Regions from separate parts of the Arthrobacter sp. TmtSoilC48 genome, predicted to be linked through region 2. Evidence: riboswitches for the same ligand, from Rfam matches in the RefSeq annotation. Region 2 holds a riboswitch; each other region holds the start of a gene.
The links. Region 2 has a riboswitch for cyclic di-AMP ahead of AC6I97_RS00275 (NlpC/P60 family protein). Riboswitches for the same ligand answer to the same signal wherever they lie in the genome.
Positions count from the first base shown of each region.

Region 1: it holds a riboswitch for cyclic di-AMP, as region 2 does, so the genes downstream of both, AC6I97_RS19485 (C40 family peptidase) here and AC6I97_RS00275 (NlpC/P60 family protein) in region 2, are expected to answer to the same signal.
Region 3: it holds a riboswitch for cyclic di-AMP, as region 2 does, so the genes downstream of both, AC6I97_RS03965 (hypothetical protein) here and AC6I97_RS00275 (NlpC/P60 family protein) in region 2, are expected to answer to the same signal.

Region 1 is NZ_AP046049.1:4,233,424-4,237,731, reverse strand. Features, by position in the region: gene AC6I97_RS19495 (iron-dependent transcriptional repressor DtxR) at 1-292, shown strand, start outside; cyclic di-AMP (ydaO/yuaA leader) riboswitch at 492-721, shown strand; gene AC6I97_RS19490 (M23 family metallopeptidase) at 728-1,558, shown strand; cyclic di-AMP (ydaO/yuaA leader) riboswitch at 1,704-1,867, shown strand; gene AC6I97_RS19485 (C40 family peptidase) at 1,872-2,600, shown strand; gene AC6I97_RS19480 (NlpC/P60 family protein) at 2,699-3,451, shown strand; gene AC6I97_RS19475 (HNH endonuclease) at 3,779-4,279, shown strand.
Region 2 is NZ_AP046049.1:46,218-50,525, reverse strand. Features, by position in the region: gene AC6I97_RS00285 (NCS2 family permease) at 1-1,039, opposite strand, end outside; gene AC6I97_RS00280 (copper resistance CopC family protein) at 1,153-1,776, shown strand; cyclic di-AMP (ydaO/yuaA leader) riboswitch at 1,950-2,118, shown strand; gene AC6I97_RS00275 (NlpC/P60 family protein) at 2,122-2,889, shown strand; gene AC6I97_RS00270 (NAD(P)/FAD-dependent oxidoreductase) at 3,072-3,764, opposite strand; gene AC6I97_RS00265 (universal stress protein) at 4,193-4,308, shown strand, end outside.
Region 3 is NZ_AP046049.1:817,108-821,415, forward strand. Features, by position in the region: gene AC6I97_RS03960 (AEC family transporter) at 115-1,035, shown strand; gene AC6I97_RS03965 (hypothetical protein) at 1,281-2,657, opposite strand; cyclic di-AMP (ydaO/yuaA leader) riboswitch at 2,660-2,810, opposite strand; gene AC6I97_RS03970 (hypothetical protein) at 2,940-3,173, opposite strand; gene AC6I97_RS03975 (ATP-dependent DNA ligase) at 3,221-4,288, shown strand.

The sequences.
Region 1 (4,308 bases), 4.2 Mb from region 2:
GGAAGCCCTTGGCGGCCTCGCCAACCAGCCTCTTTCCCGCCTGGACGTGAACCTGCTGCATGCGATGGACGGGTACGCTGCCGATTCGCGTGTAGTGGTCAGCCGGCTTGCTGAACCCATCCAGGTTGAGCCCGAGCTCCTCACCCAGCTCGATGAAGGCGGAATTCGTCCTGGCGCAACCGTCTCCTTGGAACGGGTGGGGGAGTACATCTCCGTCCGCGTTCCGGGCATTGAAGGAGCACTGGAGCTGCCTCCCGAGGTCGCTGCGCACGTCTTCGTCGCCGTCAGCTGACTCTGACTTGCCCTGACCACGGGAGTGTCGGATCTCACTTTGTGGTGGTTGGCGCGCGTATGACCTGCGGCTTTCCGCGACTGATGATATGGAGCACCCGCAACACGGTCGTTTTGGAAAGATAACGAATTTATTACTGCGGGCTTTAATCACCTATAGTTATCTACTAGCGCCGATACCAAAGCGTTACCTGATCTGGAGCCGAGCTCTGCCAGCAGATCAGGTGTGTCATCAACTACTGGCAGAGGCGGGGGAACCACAAGCGGCTGCCTAAAGAAGCAGCCTTGGGGTGAAGTCCGCAGCAGAAGTGCCTACTAACGCAAGTCCTTCCGGGGATACCTGTGTGCCGTTTGCGCTTCGTGCGGACCGGGTCTTTGAACTCTCTGACCCGAATCCGACAGCTAACTTCGCAGGCTTTCCAGAGAGGAACAGAGTTTGACATCGCAGAACGTCAGGGGCCGTCGCCGTGCGTCCGGCCCCACTGCTGAGCTGCGGCCAGCCCGCGCCGCAATGGAGATCCGGCCACGCGACACCCCGCGTCAGGTGCGCCGCCGTAAGAGCCCGTTGCGCCAGGTAGCCGACTTCGCGTCAGCCAGTGGTGTAGGGCAGAAGGCCGGTGTCGCGCTTGCAGCCACCGGACTTGCCCTGACTGTAGGTCTGCCTGCCACAAGCCCCGTCATGGCCACGTCGGAATCGGGCCAGACCGAGGCGGCGCTCTCCGTGCCCGGTGGCAGCCAGCCCGAAGTTTCTGCAGCAGCCTCTGCCAAAATCGATTTCAGTCGTGCCGCAGTGGCCACCGCCGCTGACCCGGACGGCAAGCTCAAGCAGCTGTTGAGCGCCCAGTCAGCGGGGAGCATTCAGCGTGCTTCCTCACTTGGCACCTTGGGAAGTCCTCTGGACAAGCTGGTCACGGCATCGCCGTTTGGCTACCGCGTCAGCCCCCTTACCGGCGGCACCGGTGACTTCCACCGTGGCCAGGACTTCGTGGCCCAGTGCGGAACCGCCGTCCACGCCGCCGCTGCAGGCAAGGTCACGTTCGCCGGGTGGCATGAGTACGGCGGAGGCAATCGCGTTGTGATTGATCACGGCAACGGCCTTGAGACCACGTACAACCACCTGTCGTCCTTCAACGTCAAGGTGGGGCAGACTGTCAGCCGCGGCGATACCGTCGCGCTGAGTGGCACCACAGGAGCATCTACCGGCTGCCACCTCCACTTCGAGGTCCAGGTAAACGGCGAAGTCGTAGATCCCATGGGCTGGCTCTGAGCAATTTGATGGTTGTCTCTCGCATCCATGACACGCCCCGTGACCTGAATGTGACATTCACGAACATCTGTTGTACCGTCTAAAGCGCATCGGCTTTTTAGGGGGCCGGTGCACTTGAGTGGATTGCCTAGCTCTGCCACCACTCGAGGTCCGTTCGCAAAAATCGTCTGGCAGGGGCGGGGGAACCAATTTTGGTCTTCGAGTCAGAAGACCTTGGGGTTAAGTCGCAGAAGCTTCCTTGAAGCCGCGCGGCCGGATGACTCCCATCCGAATCCGACAGCTCACCTCGCAGGCATTGGGAGAGGCTACCTTCGTGTCATCACGCACTACCCCTGCGCGCCATCGCGCCGAATTGGTTCGCACGAACCCGTTGAACACCCTTTCCAAGGCTGTCTCAACCAATGCAGGCACCGTAGGCCGCCAAGCCGCCGTTCTGGCCGCAGCCTCGGGGCTCGTTCTCAGTGTTGGACTCCCGGCCCAGGCCGCTGACACCGACGTTTCGAAGTCGGAATCTTCCAGCACCCAGCAGTTGGTCGCCACCGCAGTTGTTACCGCGGAGCCCACCGCAACGGTTTCCTTCGAAAGCCCCGTTGTGGTCACCAAGGAAGCTCCCAAGGTTCAGCGGGCCTCCCAGCGCACGTCGACCGAAGACCAAGCGAACAGCACCCTCGGTGCCCTGTCCTCCAAGGCCAAGGATGCTGCTTCAAGCGCGGCAGCCTCCGGACTTGCAGCAATTGCCTACACCGGCATCGGCCACCCCTACGTTTGGGGCGGCACTTCCCCCAACGGCTGGGACTGCTCCGGATTTACCCAGTGGGTTTACGCCCAGGCCGGCATCAGCATCCCCCGCGTCAATGCCTGGACGATCATGACCCCCACCAGCACCCCTGCCCCTGGCGACCTCGTCGTTCAGAACGGCGGAGCCCACGTGGGCATCTACGTCGGCAACGGCATGATGATCAGCGCTTTGAACCCCAGCCAGGGCACGCTCCTGCACTCCGTGGCCTCCACCGGCACATCCTCGTTCTACACCCTCCGCTAGGAAATCCCATTCGGGGTAAGCCAGCATGCCCCCCAAGTGCTGGCAGCCCATAACCCGCGTGCGGTCCCAGCGTGCGCGGCTACGAAAAGAGAGTAATCATGACCAGTGCAAACAAGGTTGCACGGCATAGAGCTGAGGCCCCCAAGACCAGCTCACTTGCCGTCATTGCCAAGGCTGTCAGCGACAACGCCGGTGGCGTTGGCCGTCAGGCAGCAGTGATCGCAGCTGCGTCGGGCCTTGTCCTGACCAGCGGAGTTGCTGCCAATGCTGCGGACACCAACGTTCAGCGGGAATCTACGTCTGCTTCCACCCTTGACGTGCAGTCGGTTGCCCAGGCCACCATTGCTGCTGATTCCAGCGTTGCCATCTCCTATGAGCGCCCTGTGGTCAAGACTGAGGAAGCCCCGGCTCCCGTCGTCCAGAAGGCGACCGCCAAGGAAGCTCCGGCTGCCGGTGGCACCGCAACTTTGGCGGTCAACGCTGACGCGTCCGCAGCCAAGGCGCCCGCTGCATCCAGCGGCCTCGGTGCAGCTATCGCTGCAGCGGCCTACGCACAGCTCGGCGTCACACAGGACTGCACCATGCTGGTGACCAACTCGCTGGCCGCGGTCGGTATTCACTTCCACGACTGGCCGGCCGGCTACCTCTCCCTCGGCCGCACGGTCAGTGCAGCTGAAGCCCAGCCTGGCGATCTCGCTTACTACGCCAACGGCGGCTATGGCGGAATGGCACACATCGCTGTTTACGTCGGCAACGGCATGGCAGTCCACGGTGGATGGAACGGATCCACCACGGCACTGTTCAGCGTGAACGTTGGCTCCGGCCCCGTTTTCATCCGCGTCAACGGCTGATCACTTACTTCACGGAACACCCCGCAGGCTCAGGTCGGCGGGGTGTTCTGCTTTAATCACCGGTTTTCGTGGCAGCCAGAGAAGCGGGCTGCCGACACCCAAATCCGGGGGGGCGCAAGTCCGATTCCGTGGCCTCAGGGAATGTGCGCGTCCTCTGCAAGGTGTCCCGCGCATGAATTTTCGCCAACACCACAGCCGAAACGACAGAAAAATTCGTTGATACGGCATACAAGTGCTTACCCTTGTGTTGTCGATCCACAGCCCGTACAAGCAGAGGGCAGCCGGCCCTCGTGCCCCTGACGGGTGCGGCCGTGAAGAGGTACGTGCATGCGCACACTCGTTCTGAATGCTGGATATGAACCGCTGGCGGTAGTAACCTTCCGCCGGGCGCTGGTCCTTGTGCTGACTGGAAAAGCTAGCGTAGTGGCCGAAGGCGACGAGCCTGTCGTCGGGCCACAGGAGATTCTCGGACGACCATCCGTGATCCTTCTTAATCGCTACATCCGGCCCCGGTACAACAGGATCACCGCCGTGAGCCGCCGCGGGGTACTCCGCCGCGACGGCCATCGCTGCGCCTACTGCGGGAAAACAGCCCACACCATAGACCACGTCCACCCCAAATCCAGGGGCGGCGCGGATTCCTGGGAAAACCTGGTTGCGGCGTGTTTGAAATGCAACAACGCCAAGAGTGACCACACGCTCGCCGAGATGGGTTGGAAACTTCGTTTCAAACCCGGCGTGCCCACAGGAACCATGTGGCAGATCAAAGAACTCGAGAAACCTGCGCCGGACTGGGACCCGTTCCTGTTGCCGGAATCCGCCGCCTGATCGATTTCTGTTGCCCTCCCGCCGTCCGG
Region 2 (4,308 bases):
CAACGAAGATCTGGTTGGACGAAACGGAGGCACCGCCACCGACGATTGCGCCCAGGGCATCAACCTGCAGGACGCGGTCCACATTGGGAATGTTTCCGTGTTCGTCCACGGTTCCTGCCTCGTTGGCCAGGCCGACCATGGTGCCCATGGCGTCGAAGAAGATGCTGAGGAGGATCACGAAAGCCAACAGCGCAGCAGCCACGAAACCGAGGTGTTCAAAAGCTCCGAAGGGGTTGGCTTTGCCGATCAGGGAGAGGTCAGGGGCGCCCCATTCGGAAAGCGTCGGCGCAACCAGCGACCAGCCGCGGGGGTTGACGTTCTTACCGTCGAAGCTGGGACCAATGTGAAGCGTGAATTCGAGGATGGCGGCCAGGGCGGTGGACACCACGATGCCGATCAGGATTGCCCCGCGGACCTTTCGCACCACCAACGCAATGGTCAGGACCAGGCCGACAGCGAACACCAACGTCGGCCAGCCCATCAGCTTCCCATCCACGCCAAGGCCCAGCGGGACCGTGGTGCCGGCGGCATCCGGAATGCGGCGGACAAAACCAGCGTTGACCAGCCCGATCAAGGCGATGAACAGGCCAATGCCCACCACGATTGCCGTCTTGAGCGCTTCCGGGACGGCCCTGAAAACGGCGGTGCGGAATCCGGTGAGTACCAGGATGAGCATGGTGACACCCGAAAGCACCACCAGCCCCATCATGTCCGGCCAGGTCAGTTCCGGGTGGGAGGCAACCGTCACGGCGACGAATGCGTTCACTCCCAGGCCCGTTGCCACCGCGAAGGGGTGCTTCGCCCAGGCGCCCATGAGGATCGTGAGGATGCCCGCAACGAAGGCAGTGGTTGCCGCTACGGCCGTGAAGCCGAGCGATGCTCCCCTCGAGTCTGCCCCGGAGAGGATCAGCGGGTTCAGGACCACGATGTAGCTCATGGCGAAGAAGGTCGCGAAGCCGCCGCGGATTTCCCGCGAGTATGTGGACCCGCGCTCGGAGATCTTGAAGTAGCGGTCGATTGCAGAACCTTGTTTAAGCATGAAGGTCTCCGGGGATCGGGGGAGTTTGCTCTCAAATCCTATGCCCGCCAATGTGGGGTGCTGGAACGATTCGCCTAGTCTGTAAGGAAGCCAACACTAGGAGAAACCGCCCCATGCGTACCATCCGCCCGCTTCTGGCCGCCGTCGTAGCCGCTCTTGCTTTCGCTTGCGCGTTGCTGCTTGGAGCTGCTCCGGCCTCCGCGCACGACGTCGCCGAATCAACAACCCCGGCCAACGGTGCCAGGGTGGCTGAAGTGCCGGCGTCGGTATCCATCACGTTCAACAACCAGCCACTGGCCATCGGTTCCGGCGTGACCGTCACCGCCGGGGGCGAAAACTGGGCAGATGGCGCAGTGGAAATCATCGACAACAGGGCTGTCCAGAAGCTGCGTCAGGGCGCTCCAGCCGGCGAATACACCGTGGTGTGGCGCGTGGTCAGTTCAGACTCCCACCCGATCGAGGGAACCTTCAAGTTCACAGTTTCCGGGACAAGCACGACGACGGCGAGCGGCTCGGCAGGTGCCTCCGCCCCGGCTTCGGCGGCTGTTCCGACGGCGGGCACAGCGGCCCCCGGTACGGAAAATACTGAGCCGGCTCCGGCAGCTTCCCAGCCCTTCCCCTGGAGCATCGTTGGCCTCGCTGTGGTGGCGATCGGTCTCGTGATCTTCCTCGCTGTTACAGCCCGGAAGAAGCTAGCGGCCCCCAACGACCCGGATGGCGAAAATTCCCCGGAATAGCGGGGTTTTCTACATACTTGCGAAGATCTCGAAACGGTTACTGCGACACGCCAAAAACGAACTGCTCGTTACGTAAATGTGACTTTGCGGTGATCTTCCCGTAGGGTTGTACCTGTGCCTGTTCCACGTAACGGGCATTCCGGTCTGATTGCCTAGCTCTGCCGCAGTCCGGAATCCGTTCGCAGACAAACCTACGGCAGAGACGGGGAACCCATTTTGGCCCGCTTTCAGAGCGCGCCTTGGGGTGAAGTCACGAAGCTTCCGCTGCACAGCGGGGGATAGTGGCCGGGTGACTCCCATCCGAATCCGACAGCTAACCTCGCAGGCATCGGGAGAGGCTCTTTCATGTCTTCACGCATTCTTCGCGGCCGTCGTAAGGCGGACAGCGTACGTCCTAATCCGTTCATCTCCATCTCCAAGGCTGTTGCCAGCAACGCCTCCGGCGCAGGTCGCCAAGCCGCTGTCATCGCAGCAGCTTCAGGCCTGGTCCTCACGGGCTCCATCGCTGCCCACGCAGCAGAGACCCCTGTTCAGCGCGACTCCAGCCCCGCTACTGTCGCCGAGACCGTTACCGAGGGTCCCACCAAGGTTGTTACGGCCGCATCGACGGCCACCATCAACTTCGAGCGCCCCGCGGTTGCTTCCGTAGCGGCTCCCGTCATTGAAAAGCCGGCTCCTGTTGCTCCGGCTCCGGCGGCCAAGAAGGCGCCCGCAGCGGCTACCGTCCAGGCCGCTGCAACTACTACGGCTACCGCCCCAGTGGCATCCGCGCCTGCTGCAGCTCCGGCTGTTGGTGGCATCAACGCTGCCATGGTCGCCTCGGCTTACGCCCAGATCGGCATCATGCAGGATTGCACCGCGATGGTGGAACGGGCCCTCGGCTCTGCCGGCATCCCGGTTGGCGACCTCGCACCCATGCAGTTCCTGAACTACGGCAAGGTTGTCAGCGACCCCCAGCCCGGTGACATGATCGTCCAGTCCGGCCACGTAGCCATCTACATCGGCAACGGCCAGGCCATCAGCGGTGGCATCAACGGCAACCAGACGGGCATCCACCCGATCAGCTGGCTCACCGCAACCGGCCCCATCACGTACGTACGCGCTGGCGCCTAAGCTTCACGCTCCAACTCAAAGGCCGGTGCTTTCGAGGACAAATGTCTTCGGAGGCGCCGGCCTTTTGGGTTAATTTTTGTTCTTTTTAGGAACATGCTTTGGTTGGCTCGATCGTTTCAAGGCCAGGGTTCTCCGCCAGGTTTCTACGCGCAGGGTTCCAGGTAAAGGCTCCAGGCCAGGTTCTAGGCGAGGGCGATGCCCGGCCCGGCGGGGAGGGCCACCTTGGATGAGATCGCTTGCCCCACTGCCTTGGCTTGCCGTAGTACTTCCTTGGGCGTGGGTGTAATAAGTTCCCCAACGCCCACCAAGTGCATCCCGACTGCACGCATGGCTGCCACGAAGTTCTGGCCTATGGCGATTCCCAGATCGGCAAGCATTCGGCGCAGCTGGCTCTGGGCGCAGCGCGTCACCACGATGTGGTCTGCCAGGAGAACCCCGCTGGCTGTATGCACGGCCCATTGACGTGGGGTGGATTCGAGGGGGCCATAGACGCTCATCCCAGCCCTCAGGCTGCCCGTGGTCAGGCTTGCAACGGGTCCGTATCCAAGCTGCAACGACGAGTCGCCGCCCAGGAAGTCCAGCCGAACAGCGCGTGTGGTGGTGCGGACATCCAAGTGATGGCTGGCGGCGTAATTGCGCAAATGGCGCAGGATCTCGTTGCGCTCCTGCATTGCCGCGGGATCTGCTGCGTCGCAGCGCTGGAGCATTCCCGTGTGGACCGCTGGTCCGGTGGTCGATAAAGAACCAAAGCCATCCAGCACGATGGAACCGACGCCGTAGCGGCTGAGCTCGCTGGCAACAGCCAGGCCGGAGAGGCCGGTGCCGATCACCACGGTGGTAGTCCGTTCCGTGACGGAATCAGGAGTGAGTGACACTGCTTGGGTTCCTCCTTGACGTGTGTGCCTTTCGGCAGCGCGCTGGATCGCGTCCGAGTTCCCCAAGCGGCCGCAAATAAATGGCCGGGTTGTGTCCTGGGACACCTTTGCCGGCCATTCGGTGACTCGAACACTACCGAACTTTTTCTGCCATGGATAGCCTCGGCGACAGCGTGTTTTGGATGTTCATCCGCAGCGCAACCCGGCGCGTGGTGAGCGTGCCGGAAACCGAGCCCGGACCGTTATCCACATAGCCCAAAGTCGCCTTGATTCGGCATTGCCAACCGAGAATAGTGGGCATTGGAAGGAGAACCCCGAGGGTTTCTTCGGCCCCGGCTATTGGTTGCGCGCCAGCAAAGGATCACCGGTATGGAGAACCTCTGGCAGAATGGCCGGAACATCAAGCAGTAGGTGGAGAGGCGGGCCCCATGGACCAGCACGGCAGACACATTGAAGAACCACTGGACGGCGGGGACCAGGCTGTGGCGCCTGGTGGAATCGTCGTCGGAGTGGACGGTTCCGAGCATGGTCAATGCGCCCTTGT
Region 3 (4,308 bases), 770 kb from region 2:
GTTTCGGGCCGCCGAGTGTTGTAGAACGTGTGCTGCGGAACGGCCGGAATTGGACAGTCATTCAGGCGTCGCTTACGCTGAGAAAACGGTTTCTGACCAATTCTTAGGAGCACTGTGGGCGGCGTTGTGTCGGGGATCCTCATCGTCGCCTCGGTCATCGCGGTGGGTTACTTCGCCGCCCGCTACAAAGTGCTGGCCCCGGATGTACAAAGCGCACTGACCCGGACGGCTTTCTACATCACCAATCCTGCACTGCTGTTCACGGTGGTAGGTGGAAGTGACATTCGTGCCGCCCTCGGCGTCGACGCCCCTCTTGCGCTCCTGTCGGCAACCGTCGTAGGCCTTCTCTATTGTTTGCTGAGCTTCCTGTTCTTCCGGCGGCCGGTCGCGGAAACGGCGGTTGGTGCCATGGCAAGCAGTTATGCCAACGCGAACAACATCGGCATTCCTGTTTCGTTGTATGCAGTGGGCACGGCGCAGCACGTTGCTCCAGTCCTTCTGGTTCAACTCCTGATCATGGCGCCCTTCTACCTCAGCGTCCTGGGCGTGGCAGGCGGCACGAGAATCTCGTGGAAACGGATGCTGTTGCAGCCTTTCTCCAATCCCATGATTATCGCCTCGGGCCTGGGGGTGGTGATGGCCCTGACGGGGTGGGAGGCTCCGGAGCTCGTTCAGAGACCCATCGATATGCTGGCCGGCGCGGCCGTCCCCATGGTTCTGCTGGCTTTTGGCATGTCGCTGGCTGGCAAGGCGCCTCTCCAAAAGGGCGATGGCCGCGTGGAGACCGTAGTTGCTACCACGTTGAAGGTGGCTGGCATGCCAGTGGTGGTCTGGGCGCTGGGGCGCTTCGTGTTCGGCTTGGAGGGTCAGCACCTCTTGGCCAGCGTCATCATGGCCGCACTGCCAACCGCACAGAACGTCTTCCTTTTCGCTTCTCCCTACGGACGCGGGATGACAATGGCCCGGGATGTCATCCTCTGTACAACGGTCCTGTGCATCGGGGCGTTGGTTATGGTTGCGTGGCTGCTTGGATAGAAGCGATCGAGGCCGGGAAAAAGCGACACACGAAACAAAAGAGGCAGGCACCCGGGTGGAGCAGTTCAGGGTCGGGTGCCCGCCTCGTCTTGTTGTCTTGATTCTGGTTGCTGTGATTCCTTAGGCCCGGCGCAACCGTTGGCAGCTCCAGCGGCCCATCCGATTGCGGAAGGTGGCAGTGCGGCTGCTGCTGCAGTACCGGCCATGCCATCCGACGTGCGCGCTGGTCCTGGGAAGCCGCGTGCTCATTTCAAGATCCCTGTGGCGCCGTCAAGTATGCCGTCCAGGTCCAGGGGTGAATCGCTGGACGGTGTGGTGGTGCTGGGACTGCCGGTCGGCTTTGGCTTTGGCGCCGGAGCCTGTGTTGGAGTTGGTGCCGGAGTGCCGGTGGGGGTCGGCGTCGTCGTGGCAGGTGGGGTGGTGACCGTGTCCGACGGAACCGGGCTCGGGGCCGGCTGGGTTGGAACAGGAGTTGTCACGCCCGGGACGGGAACAACAGCCGACGGGACTGCCGAAGGCACCCAAACAGGATCCGCGAGTGACACTTGCGGAGTCGGAAGGGACGACGACGGCGCCTGGTCGGGTGCCTCTCCTGACGACTGCGTTGCTACGGTTGCCGGCTTTCCGGCCTCGCTGGTGGCCGACGACGCGGAGGCGCTGGCGGAGGACGAGCTGGGTGCAGGGGTAGCCGAAGTTGACTGCCTGCTGTCGCTACCCGTCTTTGCGCCGCTTGCTTCCTGGGCCGGCGTTTCCTGCCCGAAGAAGGGAAGCTCGAAGGCCTGGCTCATGGTGCCAACGGTCAATACCAAGCCCAAGGCCCCAGCGACGACTGCCATGCGCTGGCCCATTGTTTTGACCGAGGCGGCCTTGGTGAGCACGGCGTGCGGTTCGGGGCTGAAGGATGACCCGCCCAGGGATGAAGCTCCCAGTGATGAAGCTCCGAAGGCAGGGGCGCCGCCAGCCGGGGTTTCGCCAGCAGTTGCCGCCTTACGGGCCGTACCGCTCCCCGATTCCTGGGCGCGAAGGGCTTTCCGGCTTGCGAGACCAGAGGCGGCGGTCGCGGCTGCGGCAAGCTGTGCGGGGCTCTTAGCCGGAACGATCGGGATGGCAGCGGTGGCAGGTTCGGGATTCGCTGCGACCGGTTCGGGCGCGACCGGTTCGGCCGCCTGAACGATCGGGATGGCAGCGGTGGCAGGTTCGGGATTCGCTGCGGGTTCGGGCGCGACCGGTTCGGCCGCCTGAACAGCTGGAATCGCAGCAGTTGCCGGCTCCAGGGGAACAGGGTCCGCCGGAGCAGAGTCCGCTGTTGCAGAATCCGCTGGTGCTGTTTCTGCTGGAGCAGTTTCAGTGGGGACTGTCTCAGCAGAAATAGCTGCCTGGGCTGCCCGTTCACGCTCTGCCGCCCGAGCGGCCGCGCGCGTAATGGGTGCCGCAGTTTGGGGATTGGAAGCAGAGGCGGGAATAGAAGCAGTGGCGGGTTCCGGCGTCGTGCCTGCTAAACCTGCTTCTGCTTCCGGCGTGCTGGTGGAGGATCCGCTGGGTTGGGCCCGACGGCGTCCGGTTGGCTGGGTACGCTCGCGCGCTATTTGGGCGCGGCGCGGCTGATCCATGGTTGGGGACATGGTGGTTGCCTCTCAACGCCTGCGAGGTTAGCTGTCGGGTTCGGACGAGGCCGTCCGGCCGCACATGGCGGCTTCACCCCAAGGGCCTAGGGAAAATCAGGCCCGGGAACTCTGGGTCCCCCGTCTCTGCCGCGGGTCTGGCGGATTCCGGTTTGCGGCAGAGCTCGGCGTCAACCCGGAAGCGGCCCAGCGGAGATGAGGGTCGCTCTTCGACGGTACATGAGCGGCATAGCAAAGTCACATTAATGTAACGGGCGGGACGCCTTCCGGCTCGAAGGCCCGTTAGGACTTAGGCTCCGGGGCCGGAGCCGGGGCTGGCAGCTCGTACTGGATCCTTTGGACTTGGTGTGCGTAATGGGTCTCGGGTCGGAAAATTTCGTCGGCCACACCAAGCATCCCACCCGTGGCGCCGCGCCGGACTTTACCCTTGCTGTTCTGGCGCAAGACCCAGAACCAAAGGGCCGCAATGAGGGCAGGTGCTGCCAGCACTGCCACTAGTACGGCCAAGATATCCATGGCCCAAGACTAGCTTCCGCCGCGGGCGGCAGGTAGAACATAGTCGTATGGACCTCCCAGTGATGCCGCCCATTTCGCCCATGCTTGCCAAGTCTGTTCCTTCGATCCCTGATGTGGGTCATTTTGAGCCAAAGTGGGACGGGTTCAGGACCATCGTTTTCAAAGATGGTGATGAGATCATCCTGGGTAGCCGAAACGAACGTCCTATGACACGGTATTTCCCTGAGCTGGTGGAAGCCCTTCGGAAGAATCTCCCGGACAAATGCGTGATCGACGGCGAGATTGTCCTCATAGCTGGGAACAGGCTCGACTTCGAGGGCCTTCAGCAGCGCATCCATCCCGCCGACAGCCGTGTGCGGATGCTGGCCGGGAGCACCCCGTCCTCCTTCATCGGATTCGACATCCTCGCGCTGGGAGACGAGAACCTCATGGACAAGCCGTTTTCCGAGCGTCGAGCAGCTTTGGAGCGGGCACTGTCCAAGGCTGAGGCGCCCGTTTACGTAACACCGGCGGTGACGGAACTTGACCAAGCACAGGAGTGGTTCGTGCAGCTCGAAGGCGCCGGGCTTGACGGCATACTTTCCAAACCGCTCGAGGAGACATACCAACCGAATAAGCGCGTCATGTTCAAAACCAAGCATGAACGGACCGCGGACTGCGTGGTGGCCGGATTCCGCTGGCATAAAACGGGAAAGGTTGTCGGGTCGATGCTGCTTGGGCTGTATAACGACGCCGGCCAGCTGCAGCACGTTGGGGTGGTGGCTTCATTTCCCATGGCCAAGCGCGAAAGCCTGGTGGCTGAACTTGAGCCATACCAGACGGAGTTCAGCGAACATCCTTGGGGTCAGTGGGCCGACCAAGGAGATGCCGCCGCTACTGGTTCCCGGATGCCGGGCGCGCAAAGCCGGTGGAGCGGCGGCAAGGACTTCTCCTTTGTTCCCCTTCGGCCCGAGCTCGTCATCGAGGTTGCGTATGACTACATGGAAGGCGACCGGTTCCGGCACACCACCCAGTTTCGTCGATGGCGGCCGGACCGGACTCCGGAGAGCTGTACGTATTCCCAGCTGGAGGAGCCAGCTGATTATGACCTCGGGGAGATACTGAGGCTGCCGTAACCGGAGTTGCCCCCGCTAAT